DNA from 2 places in the Rathayibacter soli genome. Region 2 is predicted to be linked to the other one. Evidence: predicted binding sites of a transcription regulator. Region 2 holds the regulator's gene; the other holds the start of a gene.

Region 1 (5,857 bases), 1.8 Mb from region 2:
CGCCACCGGCGCGCTCGTGTTCGGCGTCTTTGTGGCCGCGATGACGGTGGGGCGTGTGGTTGGCGGGCCACTCGTCGACCGAATCGGCCGGGTCTGGGCTATTCGCATCACCGCAGCGATGGGTGTCGCCGGGCTGCTGATGTTCATTCTGGGCGGGCCATTGTGGCTGGTCATCATCGGCACTGTGCTCTGGGGTATCGGCTGCTCGCTCGGCTTCCCACTTGGGATGTCCGCAGCGGCAGACGACCCGCAGCACGCCGCCGCCCGGGTGAGTGCTGTCGCGATGATCGGATATTGCGCGTTCCTGGTTGGTCCGCCGCTGATCGGGTTCCTCGGCCAGCACTTCGGCATTCTCAACGCACTATTCGTCATTTTCGTGCTCCTGGTGGCCTCGGGCCTGTGCGCAAGCGCTGTGCGAGAGCACTCCGGCCCACGCGCGCGTCCCAGCGCGGGCGCGAAGGCGAAGACGCGGGATCACTCGCACGTAGGTTAGCCTCGAGAAGTGCGTCTGGTAATTGCGAAGTGCTCCGTCGACTACGCCGGTCGGCTCAGCGCGCACTTGCCCCTGGCCACGCGGTTGCTTATGGTGAAGGCCGATGGCAGCCTGCTGGTGCACTCGGACGGTGGTTCCTACAAGCCACTGAACTGGATGAGCCCGCCGTGCACGCTGGTCGTTGCGGAGCCTGATCCCGATCAAGCGGATGCCGGCGTCACCGAGCTCTGGACGGTCACCAACACCAAAACCTCGGACAAGCTCATCGTGTCGATCAACGAGGTGCTGCACGATTCCGCTCACGAACTCGGGATCGACCCCGGGCTCGTCAAGGATGGCGTCGAAGCTCACCTGCAGAAACTGCTCGCCGAACAGATCGGGCTACTGGGCGAAGGCCACACCCTCGTACGCCGCGAATACATGACGGCGATCGGCCCTGTCGACATTCTGGCCCGCGACGGCTCAGGGCATTCCGTTGCCGTTGAACTCAAGCGCCGTGGCGACATCGACGGCGTCGAGCAACTCACTCGCTACCTCGAACTGATGAATCGTGACCCGCTGCTCGCCCCGGTTGCCGGTGTGTTCGCCGCGCAGGAGATCAAGCCGCAGGCGCGCACTCTGGCCGAGGACCGCGGCATCCGCTGTCTCGTGCTCGATTACGACGCCATGCGCGGTTTGGACGACACGGATTCCAGACTGTTCTAATGAGCGCAGTCTAGTGAAACCATCCGCACGCTTTCCGCACAGCTATGTCAACACCGGTGTGGAATTTGCGATCCAGGGTGTCTACGCCTCCCAGAGCGAAGACGCACTGCCGGCATTGCTGCACGCGGCGCTTTCGGGCGGCCTCGTTGTCGACATCACGGGGTCGACGCAGGAGAGCGGGCCGCGGGCGCGCACGCTGGTTTCCAGCGATGGCCACGGCGTGCTCCCTCTGTTCACCTCGATGAAGGCACTCGAAGAAGCGGTCGGAACCAGTGCCCCTGGCACTATGGTTCAAGCAACGATCCTGCCGGCGAGGGAAGCCCTCGCATTGGTGCAAACACCTGACATTGCGGCCGTGCAATTCAATCCGGGTCCGTTCGGTCTGGTGGTCGCTCGAGCGCACATCGAAATGGCCCTGGGCGTGCATTCAGCAGAAGATACGTAGTATGGGAAGGCTATGAATAACCCGAATACAACCTTGACCCGAACCTGGACCTGTGTTCTCTTCGACCTGGACGGCACGCTGACTGACTCCGCTCCGGGCATCACATCGTCTTTGACACAGACCTTCACGACGCTCGGACTGCCGGTTCCAGATGAAGCCGGCCTGCTGGCCTACGTCGGTCCTCCCCTGCTCGAGTCGTTCCGCACGTTCGCCGGAATGAGCGAACTCGAAGCCTTGAATGCCCTCACCGTCTACCGTGATGCCGCCGTCAGCCGCGACCTGCACGACAATGCAGTGTTTCCCGGCATTGTCGGCCTTCTGCGCAGCCTGAGCGAGGCTGGCATTCCGGTCGCCGTCGCGACGAGCAAGCCGGAGTCCCGCGCGATACGCATCCTGGAACACTTCGGCATTGCCGATTACTTCCAGGTGATCGCGGGTGCATCTGAGGACGAATCACGCAGCACCAAGACGGATGTCGTCGCGTACGCGCTCGATCGCCTTCGGGATCTCGACGTGGACCTATCGCGGGCTGTGCTCGTCGGCGACCGCTCGCACGACGTCGAAGGCGCAACGGCCAACGGCATTCCGACAATTCTCGTCGAGTGGGGCTACGGCTCGCCCGCTGAGGCGGATGGCGCCATGGCGATCGTGCATTCCGCGGACCAGCTGCGCAAGCTGCTACTCGGCTGAACATCGGCAGTCCGGCAAGCCGCATCGAAAGCGTGCGTGATTGCTCTGTGTGTTATAGCTCCGCGCGTGTTTACCAGGAGCTTGTTGGCCCTGCGCGTGCTCGCCCTGCGCGTGCTCGCCCTGCGCGCGCTCGCCCTGCGCGCGCTCATCCTGCGCCGGTTCGTCCGGCGCTCGCCTGTTCTTCGCCGGTTCGTCCGGCGCGCGTTCGCCGCCAGGCGGCTTTGCTGCGCATCCGGATCGGGGTCTGGTTCGGGTCGATGTTTGCCGGTGGGATCATCCAGTAGGCGGAGCCCTCCCGCCGGATCTTCCACCCCTGATTGTGGACTCGCATATGGCTGAAACGGCACAGTAACACGCCGTCAGCGATATCGGTGCGGCCGTGATCAGCATGCCATTCGTCTGTGTGATGAGCCTCGGCATAAGAGGGAGGCTGGTCACAGAACGGGTCCATGCATCCGCCGTCTCGGTATGCCATCGCGACCTTGTGTTTCGCGGTGAATAGGCGCTGTTCTCGGCCCACGTCCAATGGGTTGCCGGAGCTGTCGACGGTGATCTGGCGGGTGCCGACGTCGCACAGCATCCGTTCCAGCATCGCCGGGGGGACCGCTTCACCCGTATCTTCCAGAAACCCGATTCCGGTCAAGTTGCCGTCCTGATCGTGTTTGTTCAGTTCGTCTTGGGCCACGATCACCCGAAGGCCGGGCTGGCGGGTGCCGAACGCCGTGGTCGGGTCGGCGATTGCTCCGGCACGCAGGGTATCCATGATCAGGTCGAAGACCAGCTGTTCGTTGGTGCGCGGATCGTTCACCAATTCTTCTGCACGTGCCCGCTCGGCAGCATCCACGAACCGCGGCCCGCCTCTGCGCGGTCGCATTCCCGCAGAGACGATCGAATCGATCCACGCGCCGGACTCGTCGTCGAACTGGACCCATGCCGTGCGCGCGCCTGAGCTGTTGCGGCCGAACCGCCACACCCGGTCTTCATAGTGCTTCTCGAACCGTTCCGTCACCCCGACGGGGTCGATCTGATCGCGCATCTGCCGTGCCAGCTTGCCCAGCTCGTCCGCATTCAGCGCCAGGCTTGCAGACATCTTCGAGCCGGCACTGGGTCGCTCCGCTGCGAGCTGCGCCGCATACTGCAGAAGTTGCGTGACGCCACCGCGCATCGTCTCGGCATCGCAGTGGTCGCACGGCTCGCCCATCCCGCGGATTATTGCGGCAGCACCATCGGAGGTCAGCGCGTGTTCCGCCACCGCCCGGGTGACCGGCTCGAACCACGGAAGCGCCGGCGACGACGGCCCGCACGAGCCGGCCAGCAGCGGATCCTTCAGCCGACCATCTTTCGGGTCGGGCGCGCCACCAACGCCGTCATCGGTGCCGAAACCTTCGCCGTCGCCGGCGCACTTGCCGGCCTCGAACGCTCGCGCGGCGGCATCCACCTCTGCCATGGCCTCACCCAGACGCACCTGCCGTGCAGCCTCACTCCGGGAAGACCCGGTGATTGCCTGAATCACGGCCGTCGCAGACCGGTAACCCTTGCGGGCCGCCAACCCCGAATAACCCAGATCGCGCTCGGAGCGCTTTGCGACCACCCCGGCGCCGGCCGCGATCACCGCATCGGTCTCCGACCGCAATGTTGCCGCCGCGGATAGCAGTCGCTGTAAGCCGACCTCATCCAGGCTGTCGACCACGGCCGGCAGAGAGCCGCCCGACCCACCAGAGACCGCTGAGGTCTGGGCGGTGTCCAGAACAGCACAGACGTCCAACACGCTCTGCTTCAGCTGCTCGGATATCGAAATCATGATCATATTCTATCACGACAATCGAAGATATATTCGACTCGGTCAAAATCTAAATAACACAACTCGACAGGGTGTGCGCCCAATTTAGAGCGGGCAGCCCGCCTGTAAAAGGGGCAATGCAACCGTCGCTCGGGCGTTCCGCCGCGACGCGCGCCGATCTCCGAAGGATCATCAGTCGTATCTATATTCGGCTAGAGTTGAACCGCTATCGCGGAGACAGCGGCCCTGTTGGAACCCCGCGGCCGTGCGGATGGGGTCAGGCACGCGGGGTCAGACGCACGGGGTCAGACGCGCGGGGCCAGACGCGCGGGGTCAGACGCGCGGGGTCAGACGCGCGTGAACACTCCGAGCCCCTCAGCGTGCCCAGTGTTCAGCGGCTCGAGCGCGAGCGTGGTCGGACCGGCCCCCACCGTGAAGGTCGCGGCCGAGATTCCGGCGGCGTTTTCGCCGATCGGCTCGTACGAGTAGGTCGCGCCGTCCCAGTGCGTCAACGGGTATCGCACCTGCTTCGCGCCCATCGTGAGCACCAGCGCATCGCCGTCTGCGATCACAGCGGCCGGCCCGTAGAGGTCGTTCGTGTATTTTCCGACCACGGCGGATGCCGGCGGCGCGGCACTCGGGGAGGCCGGCTTCGTCTTGCCTGCCAGTTCGCTCGGGTTCTCATAGCCGGGTGCGAACTGGTAGTCATGGAAGAGCCGGTACCAGTCGGCGCGCACGTCGCCCGTCTCGACAATGTCGAAGAAACTGCGGGTGACGGCCTCGACCAGTCCGATCGCCATGCCGTTGCCGAGCACGACGATGCCGAGCTTCTCGGCCGGCATCATCATATAGTTCGTGCCCGCACCGATGGCGAACTGGCCGGAGTGGCTGAGAACGACGCGCCCGGAGGCATCCGGACTTGTACCGATGCCATATCCGTACATGCCCGCGCGGGAGGCCGGCGTGCCGGGGGCTCCCGAGATCATGTGGGGAGATTGGATGGTTAGGATCTGTTTGGCGTCGATCACCTGCGTGCCATCGAACTTGCCTTCTGCCAATTGCAGGCGCAGCCACGCGGCCATGTCCTTCACGCTGCCGCTGACCCCACCGGCGGGGGCTTCTGGATCGGGGTCGCGCACGTACTTCGCCTCCCACTTCTTGCCGACGAGAACGTGACCGTATGCCCGTTTCGGCGAAGACTTGTACGCCGCCAACGTCGTGTTCGTCGACGACATCTTCAGCGGGTCGAAGAGGAATTCGTGGCAGAGGGCATCCCAGCTCATCCCCGCTGCGGCTGCCGTTGCCGCCGCGGCGGCAGTGAGTCCGAAGTTCGTGTATGCGTAGTGGGCGCGTATTGGCGCAAGCGGGTAATACTGCAATCGACTCAGGATGGCCGACTCGTCGTAGCCCAGATCCTCAACCAGGTCGCCCGCGTGGTCGGGGAGCCCGCTGCGGTGCGAGAACATGTCGGCCAGGGTGACGTTGTTGGTGGCGTATTCATCGGACAGTTTGAACGACTTCAGGTGCTTGATCACTGGGTCGTCCCACGCGACGATGCCCTTCTCGACAGCGGCCGCCATGACGGTGCCCGACAAGGACTTTGAGAGCGAGGCGAGCTGAAACACCGTGTCGGTGTCAACGGCGTCGTGCGTGCCGACCTTGCGCACTCCGAAACCCTTCGCGAAGACGATCTTGTCGTTGTGCACGACGGCTGCCGCCACACCGGGCATGCCCGTCTTCTTCA
Region 2 (5,857 bases):
TCGAACGATGCGGCATTCTCACCACCAGCACCGAAAAGGAACCAGCATGACGCGCACGACCCCCTTCCCAACCGGGACGATCCTCGGCTACCCGAGAATCGGGCGCCGGCGCGAACTCAAGAAGGCCGTCGAGGCGTTCTGGGCAGGCACGATCAGTTCAGCCGAACTTGAGCAGGCCGCAGCGCAGTTGCGCGCTGTGACTCGGGAGCGCCTTTGTGCACTCGGGCTGGGGCGTGCCGACTCGTCGATTCCGGCAAGTTTCAGCTACTACGATCAGATGCTCGACGCAGCGGTCACGCTCGGTGCTGTGCCGGAGCGTTTCAGCACTCTTGTCGGGGAGGACGGATCGCTCGATCTGGCCGGGTACTTCACATTGGCGCGGGGCGAAGGGAACCGGGCGCCCCTGGAGATGACCAAATGGTTCGACTCGAACTACCACTACTTAGTGCCGGAGATCGGGCCGGAGACCGTCTTCTCGCTGGCGTCCGACCGCATCGTGCGCGAGGCCGAGGAGGCCGCGAACGCCGGCTACCGCACCCGCCCGGTGATCGTCGGCCCCGTCACCTTCCTCGCGCTGAGCAAACCCAGCGATGCGGCTCCTGCCGGATTCAGGCCGTTGTCGCGGCTCGACGAGGTGCTGCCGGTCTACCAGCAGCTCCTGGCGCGATTGAGCGCCGCCGGCGTGCAGTGGGTGCAGCTGGACGAGCCTGCCCTCGTGAGCGAGAGCATTGCGGATGCCCGTGCGGACGTTCTCGAAGCGGCCCGCGCCGCCTACGCCTCGCTCGGCGAAGCGACCGATCGGCCGGCGCTGTTCGTGGCGGCCCCATACGGCAGCCTCGATGACGCTGTGCCCGTGCTCGCGGGGAGCAACGTAGAGGCGATCGGTCTTGACCTGGTGCGCGGGTCGGTCCCGGCGGTTGCCGATCTCGATGACCCCACGCGTACGGCGCTTCGGGCCAAGACGCTGGTCGGCGGGGTCGTGGATGGGCACAACGTCTGGCGTGGCGACCTCGAAGCGGCGTTCGGCAAGCTGGAGAGTCTGCTCGCGTTGACGGTTAACGTCGCCGCAGCCACATCGACCTCGCTCCTGCACGTACCGCACGATGTTGACGATGAGCCTCGGCTCTCCGACGAACTGAAGAGCTGGTTGGCCTTCGCCGATCAGAAGGTCGGCCAAGTCGCGGTTCTTGCTCGTGGTTTGGATGACGGGCACGAGGAGATCCAGAGTGACTTGGACGCGGCATCCGCGGCACTTGCACAGCGACACAACGCCACAGGCGTGCGGGTCGCGGCCGTGCGTGAGCGTATCGCCGGGCTGTCAGAAGCCGACTTCCACCGCGGTGCCTATGCGGATCGCGTCGTTGCCCAGAATGCAGCGCTCGACCTGCCGTTCCTGCCCACAACGACCATCGGGTCGTTCCCGCAGACCGGCGAGATCCGCCGGAGCCGTGCTCACTTCGCAAAAGGAGACCTCAGCGAGGCGGACTATCGCGAGGCCATGGAGGCCGAGATCCGTCGCGTGATCGACCTGCAGGAGGAGATCGGCCTTGACGTGCTCGTCCACGGGGAGCCCGAGCGCAACGACATGGTGCAGTACTTCGCCGAGAACCTCGACGGCTTCGTCGTGACCCAGAACGGATGGGTGCAGTCCTACGGCAGTCGCTGCACGCGTCCATCCATCCTCTGGGGCGATGTCTCGCGGCCGAACCCGATCACCGTGGGCTGGTCCAGCTACACGCAATCGCTGACGACGAAACCGGTCAAGGGGATGCTCACCGGCCCTGTGACGATCCTTGCCTGGTCGTTCGTGCGCGACGACCAGCCGCTGGGCGACACGGCCAACCAGGTCGCGCTGGCTCTACGGGACGAGATTGCGGATCTGCAGGCCGCGGGCATCCGGATCATCCAGGTCGACGAGCCGGCGCTGCGCGAGCTGCTGCCGCTGAAAAAGAAGGATCAGCCCGCCTACCTCGACTGGTCGGTCGGATCGTTCCGGCTTGCCACCGCAGGTGTTGAAGCGCAGACGCAGATTCACACGCACCTGTGTTATTCGGAATTCGGTGTGGTCATCGACGCCATCAAGAACCTTGACGCGGATGTGACGAGCATCGAGGCAGCACGAAGCCGGATGGAGGTCGTTGCCGACATCAAGACCAGCGGGTTTGATCACGGCATCGGGCCGGGCGTCTACGACATCCATTCGCCCCGCGTGCCGTCGGTCGCCGAGGTGACCGAACTGTTGCAGAAGGCGCTGGATGCGATCCCGCCGCGACAAGTTTGGGTGAACCCGGACTGCGGGCTCAAGACGCGCGGCTATGACGAGACTGTGGCGTCGTTGAAGAACATTCTGGAGGCGACGCGCGCCGTGCGCGCAAACGCCGTGGCGGTCTAACCCGCTTGCCTGCCTGTGCGCACGGTCCGTGCCCACTGACGAGATCGAAACGTGGGCGCGGGAGACTCTAAACGGAGCGGAGCACGGCGACGACCTTGCCGAGTACATCGGCGAAGTCGCCGACGATCGGTTCGAACGCACTGTTTCGCGGGAGCAACCAGGTGTGACCGTCGCGCTGGCGGAAGACCTTGACCGTGGCTTCGCCGTCGAGCATCGCCGCAACGATGTCGCCGTTCTCGGCATCGCTCTGTTGACGAACGACGACCCAATCGCCGTCGCAGATCGCGGCGTCGATCATCGACTCTCCGACGACTTTGAGCATGAATAGCGTGCCGTTTCCGACAAGCTGGCGCGGCAGCGGGAAGACCTCATCGATCTGCTCTTCCGCAGTAATCGGGATGCCGGCAGCGATTCGGCCGACCAGCGGCACCATGGCGGCGTCGCCGACCGGGGTCGAATTCTCGAAGTCCGCACTGTCGCCGGTTGTGCTGGGGATGTCGATCAAGATCTCGAGGGCACGCGGACGGTTCGGGTCGCGTCGAAGATAGCCGCTCAACTCGAGTTGGTTGAGCTGGTGTGTAACGCTGGACAGCGAGGCGAGCCCGACGGCATCGCCGATCTCGCGCATGCTGGGCGGATAACCGCGCTGGCTCACCGACCTCTGGATGAAGTCCAGAATCGACAGTTGCTTCTCACTCAGAGACTTGCGCCGCCGGGTGCCCCGCTGCTTCGGTTCGTCGCCCTTGCTCGCCACGTCGTGCGTCCCTTCTCGCCATGCGACCGCTCGATTCGGATGAGCAAACACCGTTCGGATAACCGAATGTCGGTGGTGCCTGGTTGCATGTGATCCAGACAGTCGAAACTGTATCTGCTGAACCGCCACAAGGCAAACACCTGTTCGAGCGTGTCTGAAACTTTTTTGACATTTGTACGAAGATAGGGTTGAAATCACGTGACTTCGAAGATATATTCGGAACAGAGTTTCGTATCCGGCGGTTCCGGCCGAACGCCGGATACGAATCAATTCACTCGGGTCGGCCTCACCGGAAACGGTGCGACCGGTTCCGACGAAGCGGCCAGGAGGCAGTCATGAGCACCGCGAGCATCGCACCGGCAGCGCGAATGCGCCTGCGTCTCACCCGACGCGGGCGTGTGGTGTTGACGGTACTGACCGCGACGCCGTTGCTCGCCGCACTGCTCGCTTTTGGGTTCAATGGGGCAGCGGCCGCAGCGTCCGGCGGTGGAAACACCACTTCGTTTTCGCACGTGACTGTGACGACCGGAGAGTCACTGTGGAAGATTGCCGAAACAGTAGCCCCGTCCGCCGATCCGCGCGACGTGGTCGCTGCGATCACCGATCTCAACCAGCTGTCCACGTCGGTGCTCGTGCCCGGCCAGCGTCTTGCCATCCCGGCTCAGTACGACCGCTGACCGCGGTTCTGTGGGCCCGGCGAGGCAGCGCCGAAGCTCTAGCATTGAGGGGTGAGTTCACTTTCTGATCTGCCACTGCGTGACGACCTGCGAGGAAAGGCTCCGTATGGGGCGCCGCAGAAGCATGTGCCGGTCGCGTTGAACGTGAACGAGAACACGCATCCGATCCCCGATGCCGTTGCGCGGGACATCGTTGCGGCGCTGTCGGATGCGGTCGGTCGCGCGAATCGCTATCCGGATCGTGAATTCACCGAACTGCGGCACTCGCTTGCCGGCTATCTCGGTCATGGACTTACGGCTGACAACATTTGGGCAGCCAACGGGTCCAACGAAGTCTTGCAGCAGATCCTGCAAGCATTCGCCGGGCCCGGAAGGAGCGTTCTTGGCTTCGCTCCGACGTACTCGATGTACCCGATCCTGGCGAACGGAACCGGAACGCGGTGGGTCGCGGGGGACCGCGGCGACGAGTTCAGCGTGTCGCCCGCGCATGCTGTCGAGTGGATCAATCGCACTCACCCCGACGTCATCCTGCTGTGTGCGCCGAACAATCCGACAGGAACGCCGTTGTCGTTGGATGTGATTGCCGCGGCATACGAAGCGACCGATGGGATCGTCGTTGTCGATGAGGCCTACTCCGAATTCATGCCAAAGGGTCAGCCGAGCGCGCTGACGTTGCTCCCCGGACGCGACCGCTTGATCGTCTCCCGCACGATGAGTAAGGCGTTTGCGTTCGCCGGCGTGCGACTCGGCTACCTCGCCGCTGACCCCGCGGTGACGGATGCGATGCGCCTGGTCCGTCTGCCCTACCACTTGTCCGTGCTCACGCAGGCTGCCGCGATCGCCGCACTGAAGCACGCCGATGAGATGCTCGCGATGGTCGACGACATCCGCGCCCAGCGTGACCGCATCGGGCAGGGCTTGACTGCGCTCGGCTACCTCCCGCACGACAGTGGCAGTAATTTCGTTCTATTCGGAGGTGTCGCCGACCCGCACGCGATGTTCGAGGCGCTGCTGGCCGACGGGGTATTGATCCGCGACGTCGGCATTCCCGGCCACCTTCGCGTGAGTGCTGGCACGCAGACCGAGACGACCGCATTTCTCGATGCGGCCGCACGCTTCAGCGTGCAGGCGAACAGTGTCATCGCGCCGCTAGGGTTGTGAATCATGAGCACCGGTACGCGCATCGCGCAGCTTCAGAGAGAGACGACAGAGTCGAGCATTGAGTTGTCCCTCGACTTGGATGGCTCGGGGATTGCGGACATTCATACCTCTGTGCCGTTCTTCGATCATCTGCTCACCGCGTTCGCGAAGCACTCGTTGACCGATCTCTCGGTCCGCGCATCCGGCGACGTCGAGATCGACGTGCACCACACGGTCGAGGACGTTGGGATCGTGCTCGGCAAGGCGATCGTGCAGGCTCTGGGAGACAAGAGTGGCATCGCCCGCTACGGCGACGCCCTCGTGCCGCTCGACGAAGCCCTCGTCCAGGCGGTCGTTGACATTTCAGGCCGACCCTACCTCGTGCACGCCGGCGAGCCCGCAGGTTTTCAGTACCACCTGATCGGCGGTCATTTCACCGGATCCATGGTGCGGCACGTGTTCGAGGCGATCGCGTTCAACGCAGCGCTGACAACGCACATCACAGTGCTCGGCGGACGTGACCCGCACCACATCGCCGAGGCGGAGTTCAAGGCGTTCGCGCGTGCATTCCGTCAGGCCAAAGCGCTTGACCCGTTCATCGTCGGTATCCCGTCGACAAAGGGCGCCCTGTGATTCAGCCCTTGGTCGTCGTCCTCGACTATGGGTCTGGGAACGTGCATTCGGCCGCGAAGGCGCTCGAGGCGGCCGGTGCCCGAGTACAGCTCACAGCCGACGCGGCGCGCTCTCGCGAGGCGAACGGACTCGTGGTGCCCGGTGTTGGCGCATTCCATGCCGTCATCGACGCACTGCGTGCGGTGCGCGGCGACGAGATCATCGACCGTCGATTGGCAGGCGACCGGCCGGTGCTGGGCATCTGCGTCGGTATGCAGGTGC

The links. The regulator LexA, encoded in region 2, represses DNA repair genes until DNA is damaged. The targets are predictions, from matches to a motif close to TCGAACANNTGTTCGA.
Positions count from the first base shown of each region.
Region 1: a site for LexA is predicted at 4,156-4,171, ahead of QU604_RS00525 (DUF222 domain-containing protein). Genes of this name have one in related genera too.

Region 1 is NZ_CP133020.1:102,209-108,065, reverse strand. It holds gene QU604_RS00545 (MFS transporter) at 1-493, shown strand, start outside; gene nucS (endonuclease NucS) at 503-1,198, shown strand; gene QU604_RS00535 (SseB family protein) at 1,212-1,643, shown strand; gene QU604_RS00530 (HAD hydrolase-like protein) at 1,656-2,333, shown strand; gene QU604_RS00525 (DUF222 domain-containing protein) at 2,479-4,134, opposite strand; gene QU604_RS00520 (serine hydrolase) at 4,461-5,857, opposite strand, start outside.
Region 2 is NZ_CP133020.1:1,910,839-1,916,695, forward strand. It holds gene QU604_RS08670 (methylenetetrahydrofolate reductase) at 1-50, shown strand, start outside; gene metE (5-methyltetrahydropteroyltriglutamate--homocysteine S-methyltransferase) at 47-2,392, shown strand; gene lexA (transcriptional repressor LexA) at 2,460-3,146, opposite strand; gene QU604_RS08685 (LysM peptidoglycan-binding domain-containing protein) at 3,482-3,823, shown strand; gene QU604_RS08690 (histidinol-phosphate transaminase) at 3,875-4,984, shown strand; gene hisB (imidazoleglycerol-phosphate dehydratase HisB) at 4,988-5,596, shown strand; gene hisH (imidazole glycerol phosphate synthase subunit HisH) at 5,593-5,857, shown strand, end outside.